3 regions of the Fusibacter sp. QWL-12 genome follow, and region 2 is predicted to be linked to each of the others. Evidence: predicted binding sites of a transcription regulator. Region 2 holds the regulator's gene; each other region holds the start of a gene.
The links. The regulator Rex, encoded in region 2, represses fermentation and respiration genes when NADH is low (regulators of the CRP and FNR family bind a similar motif). The targets are predictions, from matches to a motif close to ATTGTTAANNNNTTAACAAT.
Positions count from the first base shown of each region.

Region 1 (7,895 bases), 270 kb from region 2:
TCGCATCTGCACCAAGCTCTATCGCTTTCGCCACAAGCTCTTCATTTGGTACTTGTGCGCCTAAGTTATATGCTTTGATGCCATGATATCTCTCAAGACCATAGTGACCGTCATAGCCCTTCATATTCATGATCGCATCAATCCCAACGGTATGCGCATCTGTTCCAGTACAAGCGCCGACGATAACCACATCTCGACCAATATTTGCTTCGATAAAGTCTTCAACTGCGTATTTGTCCATAACGTCAGAATCAACCTTAGGTACTTCGATTTGTGTGAAATCTACTGTATGTGTTGATTTTCCGTACATGATGAAGAACGTATAGCCTACGCCTAAATCTTGTGCTGAAACCACTGCTGGCTCCTCTATGCCCATCTTGATTAAAAGCTGTTTTGCTGCTTCCTTGCTTTCTTCACTGAGTGGAATAGGAAGTGTAAAAGAAAATTGCATCATACCATCGTTCATGGTATCGCCATAAGGTTTAACTTTAGTTAAATCCAATCCGTTTTGTGCGCTCATCCTACTTCCCTCCTAACATCATTGGAATAAATGGGTTGAAATAACGCTCTCCCTTTTGAGTAACGCCATCAAGACCTTTACCGCCATCGATTTTTCTAGTAACAGAAGCAAACTTGCCTTGTTCAATAGTTGACATGATACCAATCTCTTCGATTTCCATTAATAGATCCGCCGCTTCTTTTAAAACGCCTTGTGCTCTTGTTTGGATGATACCATCTTTTTTAAACTCAACCTCATCGCCAAAATGACGCATGTTGTTAAAGATGTATTTCGCATTTTCAATTGAGAGTGCTCTATCTTGTAAAAGTGGTGTATGAATCGCTTCAGTTGGCATACCAAGTAATTGTAACCCTTGGTTTGTCATGATTGATACCACATTGAATAGTGCATCTTGGATATGACCTTTAAAAATATTACCCGTCATATACTTTGTTGGTGGCATGTATTTAAGCGGTGCATTTGGGAAGATTTCTCTTGCCATTTGTGCCTGTGATAATTCAAGTAAGAAGCCATCTTCAGTATCTGGATTCATTTCAAATGCATGACCAAGTCCCATTTGTTCTTCAGGTAGTCCAGCGAGAAGTGCAAATTGTTCATTGATAAACTGTGATGCGAGAACGGTATGCGCTTCTTCAATAGCATCTGCAGTCGTCAAATAGTTATCTTCGCCTGTATTGATAATAATACCAGCATAGCCATTGATAATTCTTGAAAAATACTGGTCAACCAACGTTCTTTGCATATTGATATCTCTAAACAAAATGCCGTATAAAGCATCGTTTAGCATAACGTCAAGACGCTCAATCGCACCCATAGCAGCGATCTCAGGCATACATAAGCCTGAACAATAGTTACAAAGTCTGATATAACGACCGACTTCCATGCCAACTTCATCAAGTGCTTTACGCATGATTCTAAAGTTTTCTTGAGTCGCGTAAGTACCACCAAAGCCTTCAGTTGTTGCACCAAATGGTACGTAATCCAATAAGCTTTGAGCTGTCGTTCTGATAACAGCGATGATATCTGCACCTTGTCTTGCCGCTGCTTGAGCTTGTAAAACGTCTTCGTAGATATTGCCAGTTGCTACGATTACATATAGATAAGGTTTGGGACCTTCACCTATTTCTGTTAAGAACTGATCTCTTTGAGCGCGGTTATTCTTAATGCGTTCAACCATTTTTGCCGCTTCTGCTTCAACGACTTCAGTCACTTTTCCCATGTCTTGTACAGGAACTTTTACTAAGTCTATTTCACCTGCTGAAATGTCTTCTGCAATTTCTTGAGCTGTCTTTCCATAAGCTACCATGGCATTGCCCAACCAGAAAGCCGCACCTTCTGCCAAACCGCCACCTTTTTTGATGTTATCTACTACCACATTTGGAAGTGGTCTTTCAATATCATCGATACCATCGACACCTAGTAATCTGACGATTGTTCTCTCTACAGCCACTGTGGTGTGTCGGTCGATGAATTTTTGTGTATCCTCTGCAATCACTCTTGCAGATTGACGCGCTTTGTCAACGATACTAAAATCCAAATTCAACTTACTCGTCATTTGATCCTCCTAATATTTCTTTTGCACGGTCTAAAATTTCTTTATTAAGGCCCATAAGCTCAGAAATTCTAATCGCTTCCTTGGGTATTTCTTTCGTTTGGCTCACTTCTATTAACCGGTAATCCATGTACTCGTGGAGTAATCCAGCGCCATGTTGATTGATGCGCTCACTTACGATGTTTAAATCCACGTCAGATAACCCTTTAACTTGGTAATGCGTCGTGTTTTTTACATGTGTTAAACCGTCAAAATGCGTCGTAATAACCGCTTTCGACTTATGTTTGGTCAAATACTCTATTAACGCTTTGGAAATTGCAAAGCCTTCAAGTGGGTTTGTCCCTCTTGCAAGCTCATCTATCAGTATTAATCCATACTCATCTGTGCGTTTTATTGCCTGCTCGATCTCGACAATTTCGCCACCAAATGTGCTAAGACCCATGTCTATTGACTGAAAATCTCCCACAGAGATAAAGATATAATCAAAGGGTTTAAAAGCAAGTTCATCGCATGGGACAAAAAAACCATACTGAGCCATGCTGAGCATAAGACCAATCAGCTTCAAAGAAACCGTCTTACCGCCCATATTGGCTCCCGTTATCAACGTCACTGAGTTCTTGAGGGAAACATCTATTGGTGTGAACGTCTTACCTTGTTTTTCAAGTCCAATGGCAACTTTTATATGCCTCGCGCCTTTCATTACGACTTCTTCAGTGTTAAGAAGCATAGGTCGTACACATCTGAATGCGATTGAGAATTGCGCTTTTGCAATCAACAAATCGATCCAGCTGATTGCATCGGTATTGGAAGTTAGGGTTTCCAAATTCTCTTTTAACGCTTTAGTGAGTTGGCTTCTCACCTCGTATTCTTCTTGCTCTTCTTTTAAGAGTAAGCTCTCTTTCATTTGGCTTAAGCTTTGAGAGGGTTTAACCGTATAAAGCTTATACAGTGGTAACTCAGATTTATAGGAAAGCCTCTCATCATTTTTTGCTCGATTTAAAAGTTCTGTTTCAAAAGACTTAATTCTGACATCGCCATTTGCTTGTACTATAAAGCCGTCATTAGATAATGCCTCTATCAGATCCAGCTTATATCGCTTCATCTCTACATCTGTTTGTTCGATTTGTGCTCTTATTTCAGTCAATGCCTTCGAATAGACACTATAAAGATGAAAGGCTTGTGTTCCTGATTTCTCAGGATCGAGAAGCTCGATAATTGAATCCACTGATTTTAGCTGATAGTCACCAATTCGACTGTGCCAGTGAATCGATTCTTGAATCTTTAGAATCATGACCATGGTTCTAGTGAGTTGCTTAATCTCAAAGAGTTCAGTTTCTGTTAAAACATCCTCCTGTAAGATACGGTCAAAAGAACCATCCAAAAGCTTTATACGCTTAAGTTCTTCCTTAATTCTTAAAACATCAGCTCTTCGCTGCTCAAAAAGTGTCATCATAGCCGATAATTTGTCATATTCCGCTTCAAGCGATTTTGCTGATTCGCTTTTAAATGGCTTTAAGTTTCTACGATGTCTTTCACCATAAGGCGATACAAGACTAAGGCGGTCAAGAACAAAACCCATATCTAAATCTGTTAGATTTTTTTTACTGATAAAGTCCTTCATACCAACCTCTTTCGTGTGTTATGCCATAACATCATATACCGGTATACCTACAATCTTTGACTGTAGCTCGGAGACAAAGCTTTCAGAATCATAGTAATAGCCTTGCGGTGAAAAAGGATTTGCAGTAACTGCTTTTAACTGCATCCCATATCTCACATTCATTTTAAGTCCCACTCGTTTAAAATAAAGCCAATCTTTATAGTCGATAAACAATCGCGTGGCATCTGCTACCACCCATTGTAAGTTTTTGTTTACTGAAATGACGTCTTTAACCGTCTGTGTAACAAGTGCGCCAGGAATTAACACTGCAACTGTTTCTTCAGTAATTTGATCTGCAATTAATTTGCCTGATCCTATCGCAGTTATGACTTCACTTAAAGGCACTACAGTGCCATCCGATTCAACCAAGACCGGTTGTTTTGAGGCTTCTGCTATCTCCCAAGCCGATAGGATCATAGGATCTACTATCGATTCTAAGCTGAACATTGAAGCTTTATAAGCGGTTAAGTCAACTGTTTTGTACATGTCACGGCTAATCACCGCACCAGTAGATAAAATACAAGCATCTGTAATTGCAGGTGAAGCTGAAGAGGTCCGATCCAGAGCACCGTCAACGAGAACATAATCTGCTCCAATGGCACACATTTTTTCACATATCATTCTCACTTCAGAATTTGTCGTTGGCCCCCCGACCTGTACAAATCCCTCAGTAAGTGCTTTACCAATAATCACACGCCCCATTGCAGTCTGATAATCGGTAACTTCTAAAATTTCCATTTTTGACTCTGACAAATTAAACAGCATTTCTGCGGTTGCTACCAATGTCCCTTTTTTTACAAAAATCATTGGTTTGTCTGTCTTGGTTACGATGTCTGTCCGCTCACCATCCCGACCAATGGAAGTTATCCCAACTCTGAACCCGTTTTCATCAAAACTTTCGATTAGATGATTTAGAGTGACGGTTTTGCCTGCATTTTTAGCCATACCAACGATTGAAATAATACGTTCTTTCGCTTCAAATAAGTCTATCAATTTCATGCAGGCACTCCCTTCACAGTATGGTAATTATTCTTCGTGGTGAGAACGTTTTGTTCTTTCAAGCTCTTTTAGCTCGATGGATACTCTGTTGCCTTGTAATAAACCGCCAACACCAAATAACTTGTGTTCTTTTTGCGCTTCAGTTTCTACTGCGCCTTCTACGTCAAACTCATAAGAGCTAGGTTGCGTATAAGTTGTAATAACACCTTCATAGTTTCTCAAGATTACTCTTTCTGGAGATTGAGAAATCATATATTGTGGCATTACTGGAATTTTACCACCACCGCCTGGTGCGTCAACAACGAATGTTGGCACACAGTATCCAGAAGTGTGGCCTCTTAAGCCTTCAATGATTTCAATCCCTTTAGATACTGGTGTTCTAAAGTGCTCAATACCCATTGATAGGTCACATTGGTAGATATAATATGGTCGAACACGCATCATAACTAAATCGTGAACCAAATCTCTCATAATATGAACGCTGTCGTTGATGCCTTTTAATAGAACCGATTGATTACCAAGTGGGATACCTGCATCCGCAAGTAAAGCACATGCTTTTTTTGCTTCTGGTGTAATTTCTTTTGAATGATTGAAGTGTGTATTTAACCAAACTGGATGGTATTTTTTCAACATGTTAACAAGCTCAGGTGTAATTCTTTGTGGACAAACAACAGGTGTTCTCGATCCAATACGGATGATTTCCACATGTGGAATCGCTCTAAGCTTGCTGATGATGTACTCTAAAAGCTCATCTGAAACGAGTAAAGCATCGCCGCCTGATAAAAGAACGTCTCTAACCATAGGTGAATTTGCAACATATTCGATTGCAGCGTCGATTCTATCTCTTGGTACACCGCCGTCATTGTGACCGGCAAATCTTCTTCTTGTACAGTGACGACAGTACATCGAACACATATCTGTAATTAAGAAAAGTACTCTATCTGGATATCTATGTGTAATGCCAGGAACAGGAGAGTCACCATCTTCATGAAGTGGATCGTCCATATCAGCTGAGCATTGGTAAGTTTCATAGATGGTTGGAACAGCCTGCATTCTCACTGGACATTTTGGATCATCTTTGTCCATAAGTAATGCATAGTATGGTGTAATTCCCATTCTTAAAAGCGCCAATGTTTTTACAACACCATCTTGCTCAAGATCCGTTAAGTTAACCACTTTTTTAAGCTGATCAAGTGTTGTAATTCTGTTTCTTACTTGCCACTCCCAAGAATCCCACTCAGCTTGTGTTACGTCTTTCCACATTTCGATTTCAGTGTAATGTCTCATTTGATAATCCCCTTCCTACGCGTAAAGCGCCTCATAGATTTTTCTTAAAACTTCACTTTCTCTTATGATTTGTAACGTGATTTCTGCATGTCCTTTTGTATAACCATTGCCAACGATCATTGTAACGTCTTTACCTACACCTTCAGCACCAAGTGCCGCTTTTGTAAAACTTGTCGCCATACTGAAGAAATAAACCATACCATCGTCTTTAGTCGCTAAGATTGATGCCATTTCTGTGTTTGGTACGTTGACACAGTTTATAACAAGATCACACATTTTGCCGTCAGTTAATTCTTCAACTTTTCTTAAAACTTCTACTGCATCAGTTGCATCTGCTACTAGAAACTCATCTGCAATACCAGCACCCATAACGCGTTCTTTAGCTGCGTCGTTGTGTTGTAAGCAAATTACTTTTCCCGTTACGCCAGCTCTTTTTTTAGCTTCATATAAGCAAAGCATACCTGACTTGCCAGCACCACCAATAACGAGTACAGTGTCACCTGGTTTTACGAGTTTAGCGGTTTGAGCTGGTGCACCAGCTACGTCAAGCACAGATAAAGCTAAATTCTCTGGAATATCTGAAGGAATCTTAGCATATAATCCAGATTCAAATAGAATTGCTTGGCCCTTAATATCAACTTGATCAATACTTTTTCTAATTTCAATAATTTCTTCTATTACAAGCGGCGTTAATGATAATGAAACTAATGTCGCTATCTTATCGCCTACTTTTAAGTCAGTTTTACCTATTAAAGCATCGCCTATTTGAGCGACAGTACCGATCAGCATACCGCCTGATCCAGTAACAGGGTTTTTGTGTTTACCTTGTTTTTCAACGATGTCGAGCATAATTTCTTTAATTTTGCTCTCATCACCATTCGCTTGCTCTTTAATTTGCGTAAATGACGCAGAATCAATGTTAAGTGTTTGCACATCAATTAAAATCTCATTGTCGTAGATTTCCATATCATTAGAAATCTTTTGTGCTGGTTGTGGTAAAATTCCTTTTGGTTCAATAACACGATGTGTTCCAAATTTACAGCCTTTTTTCATAAGTTCCTCCCAAAAATTGACTCAAATCCCGATAACCTTAAACGTTATTTCATACGTATTTTATAAGTGCAATTCTTATGCCAAATCTTTAACAAATGTTTAATTCTTAGAACATACAGTGAAAAACCTAATTGTAAGTAGCTGACTATGATGGGCGAAACAATTGAATTAACTATATTCCAGTTCGTAGTTGTCTACATATTGCTAAAATAAAAATCCTTTTAGAAACACTCAAATTTTTAGACAAATCAAAAATTTAAACAGCGACCATCAAAAAAAACAATAAAAAAACGCCGAATTATCGGCGCTATATCTGATATTTTTTCATTTTTGATTGTAAGGTTTGCCTTGGTAAGCCTAACCTTTTAGCTGCCTTAGAGATATTACCTTCCGATTCACCTAGAACGGTAATAATCAACTGCTTTTCATAGCCAGAAAGTGCTTCTTGTAGGTTAAAATACTCAGGGGTTGATACGATATTCCTTTCAATTTTTGGCATTTGCTTTTCATAAAACGCTCTAAAATTATATGGCAAATCATCTATTCGGATTAAATCCCCATCCACAAGGTTCGCTGCACCCTCTATAACATGTTCTAGCTCTCTAACGTTACCATCCCATGGATACTCATTAAAAAGAGCCATAACTTCAGGTGTAACCCCTTTGAGTCCTCTATAGAGAAGACCGTTATATTTCTTAATAAAATATCTTGTAAGAACTGGAATATCCTCACGTCGATCACATAGCTTGGGAATCCATAGGGTAACTGTGTTCAGTCGATAATATAAGTCGCGTCGAATCAATCCCAAATCAATGGCCAAATTT
Region 1 is NZ_CM178745.1:1,671,973-1,679,867, reverse strand. It holds gene kamE (lysine 5,6-aminomutase subunit beta) at 1-520, opposite strand, end outside; gene kamD (lysine 5,6-aminomutase subunit alpha) at 522-2,075, opposite strand; gene kamC (lysine 5,6-aminomutase reactivase ATPase KamC) at 2,065-3,693, opposite strand; gene kamB (lysine 5,6-aminomutase reactivase subunit KamB) at 3,712-4,731, opposite strand; gene kamA (lysine 2,3-aminomutase) at 4,759-6,018, opposite strand; gene kdd (L-erythro-3,5-diaminohexanoate dehydrogenase) at 6,034-7,071, opposite strand; gene AC4PID_RS08450 (sigma-54 interaction domain-containing protein) at 7,379-7,895, opposite strand, start outside.
Region 1: a site for Rex is predicted at 7,148-7,167, ahead of kdd (L-erythro-3,5-diaminohexanoate dehydrogenase). Genes of this name have one in related genera too.

Region 2 (7,895 bases):
TTTTTAAACATAGGTACCTCCTAAAATTCTGTAAATCCAAATTGCTCTCACGCTATTCTTATTTTTTATTATAATGAAATTATTCCATTTGTCTAGAACGTTTTTAGTGATAACGAACTAGGACTTCTGAACAAATTATAATATTTCTAACAATTCGTAAAGTTCAGAATAAAGTCTTTCAATCTCTTCCTTAAGTCCATTGATCTTTTTTTGTACCTCAGCGGCTTTTATATGATCACCATAAACCTCTGGAAGATAAAGTGATTCTTCAAGGTCGTGAAGCTCATTTTCAGAAAGCTCAATTTGTTTTTCTAAGGTTTTAACTGCAAGTTTTGTTTTTTTATTCTCCTGCTGTTTTTCTTTTTCTTTTCGCATCAGTTCTTTTTGCTTGGTTTTTGTCAGTGTTATTTCTTCCTCTGGTTGCGTTTCAAGTTGTTTCTGTTCAGCAAGCTTTTGTAAATAGTAATCGTAGTTGCCCCAATAGACGATTATACCTTCAGGCGTCATTTCATAAATCTTAGTACATAGCTTATTTAAGAAATATCGGTCATGTGAAATGGTGATCATAGTGCCATCGTAATTGGTAAGTGCTTCCTCAAGGGTTTCCTTTGAATAAAGATCCAAGTGATTCGTAGGCTCATCTAGGAATAAAAGGTTCGAAGGCGAAAGCATGAGTTTGAGCAGGGACAATCTGCCTCGCTCACCACCACTGAGCTTTGAAACAACTTTATCGACATCTTCACCATGGAAAAGAAATGCACCGAGTAAATTCCGAACCTCTGTTAGGCTCATGTTCGGATGTTCGTCGTGAATTTCAGACAAAACTGTATTTTCCATAACGAGATTGTTCATTTCTTGATCGTAATAACCAGGTAAGACGTGATGACCAAAATTAAATCTACCTTCATCCTGAGAGAGTTCGCCAAGAAGGATTTTGAAAAGTGTCGTTTTACCCACGCCATTAGGACCGATTAAACCGATGCGTTCACCGCGATACATTTCAAAAGAAACATCTTTAAAGACGTCCTTGCCTGGATATGCTTTTGAAAGACCCTCAGCCTTTAGTACTTCTTTACCACTAGGCTCACTTGCTTTAAGTGCCATATGGAAAACCGCCTTAAAAATTCTAGGTTGCTCGATGATTTCCATATGTGCCAAACGTTTTTCTCTCGATTTAGCCCTTTTAGCGAGTTTCTCAGTACCATGGCCTTTGTATTTTCTAATTAAGGCTTCTTGCTTATCTATTTCCCTTTTTTGATTTTCATAGCGTTTGAGTTCCGCTTCAAAAAATGCTTTTTTCTGGATGATAAATTGAGAGTAATTACCGTTGTATTCAGAAAGTTCCCCATCCTCTATTTCAAATATCTTTGTTGCTACTTGATCTAAGAAGTAACGGTCATGTGAAATCATGATGACAGTACCAGGATAATCTCTTAAAAAACCTTCCAGCCAATTAATTGCTGCAATATCCAAGTGATTCGTTGGTTCGTCCAAAAGTAAAATATCGGGTTGTCTCAGTAACAATCGAGCGATACCAACTCGAGATTTTTGACCACCACTGAGAAGGTTAATGGACTTTTGGAACTCACTTTCTTCAAAACCAAGTCCCACGAGTACACCACGTATGCGACTACTAATTGAGTATCCTTCCAGTCGGTCAAACTCGGATTGAAGATGGCTGTATTCGTTTAAGACTGACTCAGAATGATCGGTAGCCATAAGAAGCTCGAGAGCACGCATTTCGTGCTCTATTTTATAGATATCCTCAAAAACAGCTTCGCAATAATCAAAGATGGACTCAGATATGTCCAAGCTTGTATTTTGCTCAAGATAGCCAACGACCAAATCCTTACCGACAAATAAATCGCCTTCATCTTTGGTTTCAATACCCATTAATATTTTCATAAGTGTCGTTTTACCGGCACCATTAACACCAATCAAACCGACTTTATCTTGAACATTAACTGTAAATTGAATGTCTTCCAAAATACTGTCGATGCCATATGATTTATATAAGTTGTTACAAGAAAGTGCGATCATGTTATCCTCATTTCATTTGTGTTCGTGATACTAGATACGAGTAAATTTTTAACTTGTGAAAAAATTATTACTAAGTCACTAGATATTATAACGTAAATCATATAAAATAAAAAGAGATTCGAGAGGCTAAACGCCTTGTTATATATTTGACATTCTTTCTGCGAAAGTGCTATAATTTTAATAACATAAATTGGTGATGAGGTGGATGTATGAAGGATAAAAATATCTCAGTTGCGGTAATTAGAAGATTACCGAAGTACCATAGATACTTAAAGGAATTACTTGATAATGACATAAAGAGAATCTCTTCTAAAGAGTTGAGCAAAATGATCGGCTTCACTGCATCTCAAATTAGACAAGATCTCAATAATTTCGGTGGATTCGGACAACAAGGCTATGGCTATAACGTTGAAGATTTGTATAATGAAATTGGAAAAATATTGGGCTTAACAAGACCATATAATGTTGTTATCGTTGGCGCAGGTAACTTGGGACAAGCATTAGCAAACTATTCAAGCTTTGATCGCCTTGGCTTTAAGCTTCAAGCGATGTTTGATGTTAACCCAAAGGTGATTGGACTAAAAATCAACAATGTAGAAGTACTTGATATGGATAAGTTTGAGTCATTTGTAAATGAACATAATGTTGAAATTGTTTACATTTGTACAAGTAGAGATGGTGCACAAGACGTAGCTGATAAAATTCAAAGAACAAGTGCCAAAGCAATTTGGAACTTTGCGCCAGTAGATTTAAAACTTAAGAGTAATATTATAGTAGAAAACATTCATTTGATTGACAATTTACTAACTGTATCTTACTTCTTAAAAGAATCAAATGAAGCAATATAAATAATTTAACAGAATATTAAAGTGAAACAAAAGGATTAGGGATGACCTAATTCTTTTTTTTTGATAAAATGTAAGATAGGGATTGTCACAAAATTATAGGGATAAAAAATCAGGGAGGTAACAACAAATGAAAGAGGTAGTAATTGTAAGTGCAATGAGAACTGCGATCGGTTCTTTTGGTGGCTCTTTAAAGGACATCAAACCAGCTGATCTTGGCGCAACTGTCATTAAAGCAGCACTTGAAAAAGCAGGTGTAGCACCTGAGAGCGTAGATGAGGTTATCTTAGGCTCTGTTATCCAAGCGGGATACGGTCAAGGCGTTGCACGCCAAGCATGGATTAACAACGGTTATCCAGTAGAAGTACCATGTACGACGATTAACATGATTTGTGGTTCTGGACTTAAGGCTGTGTCTATGGCATACCAGTCAATCGTTTCAGGTGCTAATGATGTGGTGATTGCAGGCGGTACAGAAAACATGAGCATGGCACCATATGTTATCAAAAGTGGTAGATGGGGTCAAAGAATGGGCAATGGCGAGTTATATGATACTATGGTAATGGACGGCTTATGGGAAGCATTTAACAACTACCATATGGGTATGACGGCTGAAAACATCGTTGCTCAGTGGGGCTTAACTCGTGAAGAACAAGATGAGTTGGCATTTAACTCACAAAGAAAAGCAGCACTTGCAAGAGCAAATGGTAGATTTGCAGACGAAATCGTTCCTGTTTTCTTACCAAATAGAAAAGGGGATCCAATTCGTTTTGATCAAGATGAATATATAAAAGAAACTTCAGTAGAAAAATTAGCAGCACTTAAACCGGCGTTCAAAAGAGACGGTGGTAGTGTTACTGCAGGAAATGCTTCTGGTATCAACGATGGTGCTTCTTGTGTAATTGTTATGAGCAAAGAAAAAGCAGATGAACTTGGTTTAAAACCACTTTGTACAATTGTATCTCATGCTTCTGCAGGCGTTGATCCTAAAATAATGGGTATCGGACCAGTACCAGCTACTAAAAAGGCATTAGCTAAAGCTGGCTTAACCGTGGCTGACCTAGATCTTATTGAAGCAAATGAAGCATTTGCAGCTCAAGCATTAGCAGTAACAAAAGAGCTTGGCTTTGACAAAGAAAAAGTAAATGTAAACGGTGGTGCTATTGCACTTGGTCATCCAATTGGTGCATCAGGTAACAGAATATTAGTTACACTGATCCACGAACTTATGAAACGTGAAGGCACATATGGCCTTGCAACACTTTGTATCGGTGGCGGTATGGGTGAAGCATTGATCATAAAAAGAGCTTAATGACATCCGTTTAATCGAATGAGTCGTTAAGCGTGACGGAGGCAAAATGGCGAATTATACTAAAGAAATCGCGCATATGCTCGATCGTATGAACACGAAAATCCTGATGCAGGACAAAAGTGGCTATTTCAAGAAAAAGCTTAAGGTAAAGCTCAATTTAGTTGAACTTCTGTTAATCAAGCAACTGGGTGAACAGGGTGAAGTTAAAATGAATGACCTAATCAAAACCTTGGAAATCGATCGAAACCTGATGACAACGACTCTAAAGCGTCTATCTGGTTTAAAGCTGATTCAAAAGAAAACCGATCAATTGGATGGTAGAAGTCAAATTTGCTATCTTTTGCCCCAAGGAGTGGAGCTGTATCAAGCGTTACTTGAAGAACAGCGCAAGGAGTTAGAATTTATTCTCAGTGACATAACGATTAATGAAGAGAAGACCATACTAAAGTTTATCAGTAAGATGGTACAATATCATACAGATAAGTATGAAATTAAACCAAATGAAACGCATAAACACGAGGGGAATTAGTACCTTTTTATAGGTATAAACTAGAGACTACTTAGTCCATTGGGCTAAGTAGTCTTTTTATTTTCGAAGATACAAGCTAAAAGCATTGCAAAATAAGGCAAGTGACCGAAAGTCCTTTCATGAAAAGCCTTTAAAAATGTAATACAATTACATAAAATTTTACTTGAAGTTTGTTAAAAATAGGCGTAAAATCAAGTTTGTTTGTCTAGGAGGAATTATGGAAAACGCAATTATCCAATCTGCGGACCAACTGATGGAGCTAGTTGGCCTCGTTATTTTAGTCGGACTTGTTTTTACAAAAATAAGTAACCTCGTGAAGCTCCCTGATGTCGTTTTATATATTTTAGCTGGTATAATCCTTGGACCCCAACTCTTAAATTGGATTAACATTGAAAAGTTCCCAGTTGAAAATCAACTCATTTTGTCTTTCGGCGCTGCCTATATTTTATACGATGGTGGTAGAGAAATAGATTTGAAGGTACTCAATCAAGTAAAACTATCGGTTGGAATGCTAGCCACTGTCGGTGTACTCATTTCAACTACAATCGTTGGATTTGTAGCAAGTCGCGTATTTGATATTCCACTTACTTATGCACTCCTCATGGGTTCAGTTGTCGCATCGACAGATCCCTCAGTACTGGTGCCTCTATTTAAGAAAATGAATATCAGCAACAAATTAAAGCAGTCTATTATCTCTGAATCTGCATTCAATGATGCTGCTGGAGCGGTGATTACTTATTCATTGCTTTCTATTATATTAGGTGGTACTTTTTCACCACTAGACAGCTTCTTTGATTTGGTAAAATCCATAGGTGGTGGCTTTGCCATAGGTGCTGTAATCGGTTATATGACACATCTTTTAACCGATGAAAGAAATAAGCTAGGCCTTTTCAAAGAGTATGCAACAGAGCTTGTACTGGTTTCTGTTGTAGGTTCTTATCTCATCGCCAACCATTTTGACTTTAGTGGCTTTATGGCAGTATTTATTATGGGGATGTTTTGTGGCAATAAAAAAATCTTTAAGTTTTGGATTCCTGAAGAGTCATTCCAATCCCATTTAAGATTTAAAGAAGTATTGACGATTATTCTTAGAATGATGATCTTTGTCTTATTAGGAACACATTTAAGCTTTAGTGTGTTATTGGACAACCTTGTTCAAACGTTAATCGTCGTAGGTGTTTTGATTTTCATTGCTCGACCTGTATCTGTGCTTGCGTGCATCTTATTTGATAAGAAAGCGGAGTGGACGAGAAAGCAGATTATTTATTTGATGTGGGTGCGTGAGACAGGCGTTATACCAGCGGCGCTGGCTGGAATGCTTGTTACTTCAGGCGTTGCTCATTCGGATGTGATTTCTGCAGTGACATTTGCAACTATTATGGTGACACTCACCTTCCAAGCAAGTACCGCAGGATTACTTGCAAAATTTTTAAAGCTAGATGTGAAGTGAAATTAGTACTATAAATATTAGAGAATTGGAAACAAAAACCATACTCTCGGAATCATTCGTATAAGTAGGGTATAAAAGAATATTTTTACGGAATGTATACAATATTTTTTATGAAATTTTTATTGCACGGAAAAATGAGTTGCGTACAATTAATCTAAAACGCAATGAAATTTTTTGTATAAGAAGATGCATGTATACAATATAATGATTGTAAAAATATTTGAGCACTGAACCTTCAGATTTTATATCAACTCGATACTTCATAATAAAAAAAGACCCTATAATAGGGTCTTTTTTACTTGAATAAAATTATTCTGGTTGTGGAGCGTCAACTGGGCAAACATTTGCACATGCGCCACAATCGATACAATCAGAGCTAACTACGTAGATGCTATCGCCAGCAGAAATAGCGTTTACTGGGCATTCTGGTTCACAAGCGCCACATGAAATACATGAATCGTTAATTACGTACATAATAAACCTCCTTATATTCATCGGTTGAATCGATGTTCAACCTTTTGTCACCTCATTATAATACCCATCACTGGTCTCTCACAACGATAAAAATAAGAAAAAAATTGAAAATAGACCAAATACAATGATAATCATTATTGATTGAATTGTACATTTCGGTAACTTGCAATAGTCAGAAAACTCAAAAATATGAGGGACAAACAAAAACCCTATGGGCATCAAAAAATGCAATAACTGTTGCAAAAAGTTTATAGATTTACTGTTCAAGATAGTTTACACTGTAGGTGTAATGTGTTAAGATGAAAGCGTTAGAGAGATTAATATTTTTTTAACAAACTCTAATCGCGAAGCATAAAGGGCGTATTGCCTTGGGGTAACCTCATATCATTTTAAAGGAGATGTTTGAAATGAAGTACATTCAAGAAGTATTTGAGCAAGTTAAAGCAAGAAACATTAATGAACCAGAATTCTTGCAAACAGTTGAAGAGGTATTCAAATCTTTAGAACCAGTTATCGAAAGACATCCTGAGTACGTTAAAGCTAATCTTTTAGCTAGAATTGCTGAACCAGAAAGACAAATCACTTTCAGAGTACCTTGGGTTGATGACGCTGGTAACCTTAATGTAAACAGAGGTTTCAGAGTTCAATTCAATGGCGCAATCGGACCTTACAAAGGTGGTCTTCGTTTCCACAAATCTGTATACATCGGGATCATCAAATTCTTAGGATTTGAGCAAATCTTCAAAAACTCTTTAACTGGCCTTCCAATCGGTGGCGGTAAAGGTGGTTCTGACTTCGACCCAACTGGCAAATCAGATGCTGAAGTAATGAGATTCTGCCAAAGCTTCATGACAGAGTTATATAGACATATCGGACCAGACGTAGACGTTCCAGCTGGCGACATCGGTGTTGGCGGTAGAGAAATTGGCTACTTATATGGACAATATAGACGCATTAGAGGCGCATTCGAAAATGGCGTTTTAACTGGTAAAGGTTTACCTTACGGTGGTTCTTTAATCAGACCAGAAGCGACAGGTTTCGGTGTAACTTACTTTACAAGAGAAATGCTTAAAGCTCACGGTGAGTCTTTTGAAGGTAAAACAGTTGCTTTATCAGGATTTGGTAACGTAACTTGGGGTACTGCTACAAAAGTTACTCAATTAGGTGGTAAAGTTATTACAATCTCAGGTCCAGATGGCTACATCTATGATGAAGCTGGTATCTCTGGTGAAAAAATCGAGTACT
Region 2 is NZ_CM178745.1:1,405,408-1,413,302, reverse strand. It holds gene acpP (acyl carrier protein) at 1-11, opposite strand, end outside; gene abc-f (ribosomal protection-like ABC-F family protein) at 136-2,040, opposite strand; gene AC4PID_RS07125 (redox-sensing transcriptional repressor Rex) at 2,250-2,888, shown strand; gene AC4PID_RS07120 (acetyl-CoA C-acetyltransferase) at 3,016-4,197, shown strand; gene AC4PID_RS07115 (MarR family winged helix-turn-helix transcriptional regulator) at 4,244-4,726, shown strand; gene AC4PID_RS07110 (cation:proton antiporter) at 4,944-6,176, shown strand; gene fdxA (4Fe-4S ferredoxin) at 6,486-6,653, opposite strand; gene gdhA (NADP-specific glutamate dehydrogenase) at 7,058-7,895, shown strand, end outside.

Region 3 (7,895 bases), 470 kb from region 2:
CGATTACATCTCTAAAGCCCATTTGTTTTAGACCAGTTATGACATTGCCGAGAGGAACGTAGTTAAATTGTGCAGAGAAGGCTGGTGCAAGCATTGCGTAAACGGCTTGATTTGGTGTTCGAATCATATCGATTACTTCTACAATTTCAGATTTTTCCTGAATCGCACCAAATGGACAATTGTAGACACAAGCGCCACAAGAGATACATTCATCATAGTTAATGACTGCTTTTTTTCTATGATCAATTGTAATTGCATTGGTAGGGCAGTCCCTACGACAAGGCCTCATCACATCTGCGATTGCATTATAAGGACAGCTTTCCTTACATTTACCACATTCGATGCATTTTTGTTGATCAATAATGGCTTTGCCTTTACAGATGCTGATAGCATCAACCGGGCATGCATTTTCACAGCGATGTGCCAAGCAACCTCGACAGGCTTCGGTTACGACATAGCGGTCAACTGGACATTGATCACAAGCAGAATCCAATACCTCAACAATACCGTTCTTTTCTGGATCACCACCCATTACCATTTTGATTCGATCGGATGTAATCGCTCTTTCATGAAAAATACAGCATCTGTATTTTTCATCTGGACCAGGATTGACTGTTATTGGAATCTGGTCCAGATTTTCTTCAAGTGTGCCATTAAATGCGTGCTTTGCTACTTCCGTTAATAGTTCGTGTTTTATCAATTGAACTTGGTTTTCAAACTTTCTCATAAACTCACCTTCTGATAGGCCGATTAATCGGTATAAAATATATGAACAAATTTCCCCATTTTTTTTAGTTCTTTTTCTATCTCTCTAATAATATTGATCTTTATACTTAAATCCCTTGGAAAATCGGGATTTTGATGTGCTGGATTGATTGCTCTCCCCACCCAGAAATGCACATGAGTACTGTCCTCGACTAGTAGTTTAAGAAGCCTAGAAACGCCATCCTTCTTGTGAAAAACAGGCTCATCACAGCAGTTGTTAATGCTAATAAGTTTGTTAAGTGTCATTTTAAGGGTGAGAACACCTTCTGTTACAAGATCGATGCCTTTAATTCGTGCTGTTGGTGGTACAAAGGGATCGATGTATTCTATTTCTGTTTCGATCTCTCTTCCCAGCTCACGTGAGATGATGTTAGCAGCAGTTCCGCCACAGACGACCTTAGCGCCAGACTGATGCATAAAATTTCTGACTGTAATTGAATCTTTTTCCTTTAAATCTGGTGGGCCAGTTAATATCTGTGTGATTTGTGGATCTCGAACTCTTAGAGTGACCACGGTTGCATCATCTCCAGGTTTGCCATCATACAGTTTGTGGCAAGTTTCCAAAAGGCGACGGGTTAATTTATCCGCAGAGGCAATTTCTTGTTCTGCTATGAAATCACCGACGTGTTGCCATTCCCAACCATGATTCAACATCACGCCAACGCCTGCATGTATGACGCCATCTGAGCATAGCGTAATCGTATCGCCAAGTTCGAGTTTGAATTCAGTAATCCAAACGCGCTTGTCAAATGATGTTAGTTGTGTTTTTGGCACATTGATTAAATGACCATTTCTAACGATAAAAGCAGGTGGGTTATCGTATTCTATGATTCGAAGATTAAGATCATCATCGATGTCTAAAATTGAGAAAGTAGAATAACCAATTTTTCTTACCTGACAGATGGGTAAGGTGTTTGTAATGGTGTCTATGGTTTCCTTTAAGTCTGCGCCTTGTTCCAACATGGTGATCATAATCTTACTGGTTAGCGTAGCGAGAATATTCGCCTTCACACCGCTTCCTAGTCCGTCAGCAAGAGCGACAATGGTTCTTTTATTCCCTTTTATAATTTCGACTTTATCGCCACAGAGCTCTTCGCCAAACTTGTTGAGCGAATGGGTCGATAGATCGATATAATGTGGCACTTTTTCCAAATCACTCACCTCCGTTAGTGAGGACCAGTTTCTTTAATTTATTTAGACCTACTTTAGTTTCAGCAGTGGTTTCACCAAGCAAACTAGCGATTTCTTGCGCTATTCGCATCTGCTTATCGATAACCTGCTGACAAGTAATTAGGGTTTCTGATTTCACTCTTTCAAATTCTTCACGACTGTTTTCATACTCTGTAATATCAGTAAAAATCCCTACATAGAATTTGCCATTTTGGATATTCACAACATTGGCATAGAAGGTTCTCTCTATACTTTCTAAATAGATTTTTTTACCGATATGCCCATTAACCGCTATTTGTGTTTCTTCAAAGATTGAATCTTCGATCAATGCAGCGATTGGCCAATGTTTTAACTTGATCTTTGAAGCGTTTAGTAAACGATTGAACGACGGATTAACTTCTTGAATTCGGAATTCACTATCGAGGATGCAGATGGCATTGGGACTATTGTCAAAGATAATGCTCTGTAAACTCTCCGCTTTTTTTCTAAGACTATCCAAACACATGTTAATATCTGAATGGCCTCTTGATATGGCGATGGCTTTTTCATAACAAGAGCTATAGCCACAGGCACCACAATTCAGTTGATCGGTTTCACTGTATTTTTCCATCTGAATAAGAATCTCGGAAATTTGATGATCGTTGATTGGTGGAAATCCAGTATTCTTAGGGATAAAGCTACGCACCATCTGTTCGTTTGTGACAACCGATGGATCGATGTGGCCAGTCCGTTCAATCTGGTTAATATGCGTGTTCATTAAACTCATTCTTTTATATAAATTTGGCGCGTCACATGGCATATCTGGACCGTTGATACAACTGCTTGAGCAGATGTTTAGTTCAGCACAGTAACCTTTAATCTCCTTTTTCGAAACCGCCTCAAGAAAACTTTTACAATCTTCAATGCCATCGACATGAATGTACTTATAGTTTGGATTGATTCGCGTTTCAAGATCGGTTCGCCAAAGGCTGCCACCTAATGGGTAAGCACGACCACGCTGAGTAACTGGGGTATCAAACTGTGAAGGCTCAAGATAGTCTAAAACAAGCTTCTCTGCCTCAAGCCATTCCGACAACTCCTTAAAGGTGATAACTGCATCTATGCTCCCATATATGTCAACGGCTTCTGCTTTTTTAGCAAGACAAGGACCAATAAATACGACATATGTGTCATCGCCAAAGCGTTTTTTTATATCAAAGCCATGCGAGATCATTGGGGAGACTATAGGAATTACTGAATCTATTGCGCCTTGATAATAATGCTCTATAAGGTAGTTGCTTGAAGGGCAACAGCTGGTGATAATGTTATCGCTGAAACCAGATTCAATATAGGATTCATATGCAAGAGAAACTATTTCAGCACCTCTTGCAGTTTCTTCAATTTTCAAAAAACCAAGTCGTTTAAGTGCGGTGACCATTTGCCCTGGATGACTGAGTTTAAATGCACCAGGGAAAGAGGGAGCAAGTGAAGCAATCACACGTTTACCTTTGTGTATGGCCGTCTGCACCGATTTTAAATCGAGCTGAATTTTCAGAGCGCCAGTCGCACAGTGCATCTGACACTTACCACATTTGATACACAGATCATCTATAATATGGCGACTGTGATTTGTAAAGGCAATGGCCTTTGTGGGACATTCTCTTAAGCATTTATAACATTCGTCGCATTTAGTGTGATCAAATTCTATGAATTTCATAACTTAATCCTCGTATGCATCATCTTCATAAACCCTTCAGCGGTTTCTGGAGAAATTGAAAAGACTTCTGACCCGTCAACTTGAACTGAAACCGCTTCGGAGCAACGTCCTAAGCAAAACGCTGATTTGAGTTCAATTTCAGATTCTAATTGGTTAGATTCGATATAGCTCTGACAGTTTTTGATGACGTCATATGAGCCTTTTAAATGACATGCACTTCCGATACAAATTTTGATTTCCATACGCACCTCCAAGACATGTTAATAATATCACAAAGGAAAAGGTCTTTCAATTGTATACAAGAACTTTTTGTAATATAAAATCGTAGTATATCGAGGTGGTATGTTACGAAATAGAAACAATTGCATTGTTCTAGATGATATAATCTAGATAAAAAGGTAAATAAAGGCATTTGTATTACAATCGCGAAACATATATTACAAAAATGAAATGTATTTCCACTTCAGACGAACAGGGAGACTGAAAAGTTAAAACACATTAATAGTTAAAAATATAACGAACAAAATTATTTAAATTCATAAAAATTGCCACAATCTTTAAGTTTAGTTTAAGGTTCGGACTTTAAAATTACCCTATCAACTCAAACGAGGTTAGTGGAGGAAAAATGAAAAAACTAAAAGGGATAGGCATATCAAAAAAAATCGGCGCACTTGGACTTATTATGTTCTTGATGATACTCTTTATTGGTTCAACTGCAATTTTTAAAGTATCAGATATGAACCAATTACTCGTGTCGATATATAATGAGGATTTAACGCCAATTGTCAGACTAGAAGCGGTTAAGAGTGATATTGAGTTTATTCGATCAAGTTCCAACGATCTTATCGATGCAGGTAATGATGATACAATTAAAGAGCCCATTCAAGCGGAAATTGAAGCGAGAGCAGCTTTGCTAGAAGAGCACCTTGCATTAGTAAGCGATATTAGCGATTACACTTCATTAAAAGAAGCCGTTAATGTATTTTTAGATAACAAAGATAATTTTCTATCAACAAATGGTGTTGGAACCGTATCAATGATGGGAATGGGTGGTGCACAAACAGAGGAAACCACTGAAGCCGTATCAGAGAATAGTCAAGAAGTTACAACAACAGAAACAACAACAGAAACAACAACAGAAACAGCAACAGAAACAGCAACAGAAACAGCAACAGAAACAGCAGCAGAATTAACAACTGAAGGCATAGCTGAAACCACTACAGAGACTGCAGTCGATACAACAGGTGAACAAGTAGAAGGTATGAACACTCAGATGGCAGAGTACGATGATGCTAGGGAAGCTGTTATAGAAATATTAGAAACAAATGTAGACTTAATGGTTCAAAATGCGCAGTCAACTTATGAGATCAGTGAGAAGAGCTTTATAGGTATACTAATCTCTACAGGCGTAATCGTTATCGTTAGCTTGGTAACTATGATTGCCTTAATCATTTTAATAGGTAGAAGTATTGTTAAACCAATTGGACTTGTGACAGAAAAATTAAGAGAGTTCTCTGAAAACGATGGCGATCTAACAGGACGTCTCGAAGTACATGGTAAAGATGAAATTTCAAAACTATCAGATACATTTAATAAATTTATAGATAAGTTAAACGATATGATTAAAGCATCCAAAGAGATTTCAAGAGATTTAGAAGAATCCGGAAGTATGGTAAAAAATGTTACTGGGAATACGACAGATTCCATAGAAATGCTCTCAAAAACAGTCGTAGATATTGCTGAATTTAGTATCAATAACGCAAAATCTTTAGAACAAATAAGTGCTTACATGGAAGAAACGACTAAGTTCTCAGGTGAAACAGCTGAATTTAGTGTTACAGCAGCAGAACAAGGCGTACAAACACGTAACATGGCGGAAACAGGTGCCAAAGATATTAAAGAAGTTGTAAATGCAATGGACGGGATAGCGGAATCCGCAAAAGAGGTTTCTGTACTGGTTCAGGCACTTGAAACTTCATCAAAAGAAATCGGTGATATTATCGGAATGATTTCTAATATTTCAGATCAAACCAATCTACTTGCGCTAAATGCTTCTATTGAAGCGGCTAGAGCTGGTGAAGCAGGGCGAGGCTTTAATGTCGTTGCATCCGAAATTAAAAAACTGGCGGATGAAAGTAAAAATGCCTCTAAGGCGATTGAAGCACTCGTTGTTGACAATCAAAAAAAATCAAGTGGCGTGTTTGTATCTGTAGAAGGCGTTATGGAGAAAATTGCATCTGGTGAGAGTATTGCAAGACAAGTTGAGACGACCATTCAGCTAATGATCGATGACATTAGAGAAATGGTAAGTAAAATTGATAGAATCAAAGTGGCCAATGACCGTATTGCGGATAATACAAGTACAATAGAAGAAAGTATGATGAAAATCGTAGAATCATCTAACCAAATTGCTTCAGGAACTGAAACCATTAGTGGTAGTATAGAAGAACAACTGTCAGCGATGATGACTTTAGATGATGCGTCACTTAAATTGACACAGTTTGCGAAAGATCTTCATAAAATCATGGGTGGCTTTAAGACCGTCTAAATGATAGAATAAAGCAAAATAGGATATAAAAAGAGGCAAAAATGAAATCGTTTATATCGCTTCAATTCATGCTTTATATTTGCTTTATCGTATTAGATATGACTGGCAAGGCAATCGCAGTTAGTAATCAAATTAAGTTGATTTCTATTGTCCTTTGCTTTGCCTTTGCAATCTTTCAATTTTATTTAAAGCATACAAGAATCGCATTTTTGCAAGTATGCATACTAGGATTTACACTGATTTCCGATTATTTTCTTTTACTAACAAATGCATATTCTGTGGGCATTGTAACTTTTATAATGGTACAGTTAGGTTATAGTGGTGCATTAAAACTAGCGAAAAATCAATATCTAACTAGAACTGAGTATCTTGTTTCAGGTGCCTTAATCGTCATTTCGATGATCTTGTTAAAGTTCGATGTAACAGTAGGCCTATCCCTTCTATATGCAGTTCTGTTTGTTCGAAACCTTTTCGTAGCACATAAAGCGCGTAAATTAAGTCAATACAACCGTTGGATGTTCATAGGACTATTATTATACGCGATCTGTGATATACAAGTGGCAATGTTTAACCTAGATGTGATTAAAACCCATTTCACATGGCTGTATTCAGTAGTTGCTGTAGGCATGTGGGCGTTTTATTTACCAGGACAAGTTATCCTAACACTTTCACCTCGTTTGATTCAATCCGAATGAAGCAAAGAAAAAGCGTCTTACTGAGATTCAGTAAAGACGCTTTACTTTTTTTTAAGCCACAATCTCGTTTGTGGTAAAATCTGAAGGCTCGATGCCTGAAGATTTTTATTAAAGGAGGTAATTCGCTATGTTGGCGTTTGGATCGATTTTACCTTCTATCAAGCCTTCGCTTGAAGACATAATCACAGTAACGCCTGGACCGTGACCTGACTTGATGCAGTCTGAGTGAATAATAACTCCAATTGTGGTTGCACCCTTTTTCATTGCACCAAGTCCATATGAGTTATCGCTGTCTTCAAGGAGCACAATATCGCCAAATCTTAGCTGATCAATGCCGAGTGCTTTAACCGCTTCTGTATCTGAGGTAAGTATATCGTAATCCCCTTTTTGGCTGTAGGGTGCACCAACGCCAGAACCCATAAATCTCTGTGGAATTTTATGAGTGACAGGGACAATGATTTTTCCATCCACTTCCTCAATGCCAAGCTTTTCAAATAAGTTTGGATCGATGCTCATGACCTTAATATTTGGGTAGTCTGTTAGAGCCAACCCTTGTCCATGACATTTAACCATGATTTTATCGTCCAGTGTTAGAAGATCTAAAGTTTCGTCATCAAAATATACTAAAACATGCTCGACGCCGCCATGTGTACCCGTCACAAAACCCTTTTTACCTTTTGCATCACCAGTAACGATTCTTGCTTCATTGCCAATACAGCTAAAGACATTTAAGCCACCTGAAGTCGCATTGTCACTGTGACAAAGAGAGACGCCTGGTTCAACGTGATCGCCAACCCAGCCGAAAGCAGGATCTCCGACCTTAACATTGTATGTAATACCGCCAGTTGCTGGAATTACATGGACATTGCCATCCGTATCGACGCGATAACTAACGAACAAAGGATGACGAATGGTACCTTGTACCGATTGTTTGACAAGTTTGTCAATATTCGTTTTCATTAAGTATATCCTCCAATAAATTCAGTTAACGTCATTATATCACATCTTTAGGCGGACATAA
Region 3 is NZ_CM178745.1:939,760-947,654, reverse strand. It holds gene AC4PID_RS04925 (4Fe-4S dicluster domain-containing protein) at 1-727, opposite strand, end outside; gene AC4PID_RS04920 (SpoIIE family protein phosphatase) at 751-1,908, opposite strand; gene AC4PID_RS04915 ([Fe-Fe] hydrogenase large subunit C-terminal domain-containing protein) at 1,919-3,631, opposite strand; gene AC4PID_RS04910 ((2Fe-2S) ferredoxin domain-containing protein) at 3,628-3,873, opposite strand; gene AC4PID_RS04905 (HAMP domain-containing methyl-accepting chemotaxis protein) at 4,257-6,179, shown strand; gene AC4PID_RS04900 (hypothetical protein) at 6,221-6,874, shown strand; gene AC4PID_RS04895 (DUF4438 domain-containing protein) at 6,983-7,834, opposite strand.
Region 3: a site for Rex is predicted at 3,888-3,907, ahead of AC4PID_RS04910 ((2Fe-2S) ferredoxin domain-containing protein). Genes of this name have one in related genera too.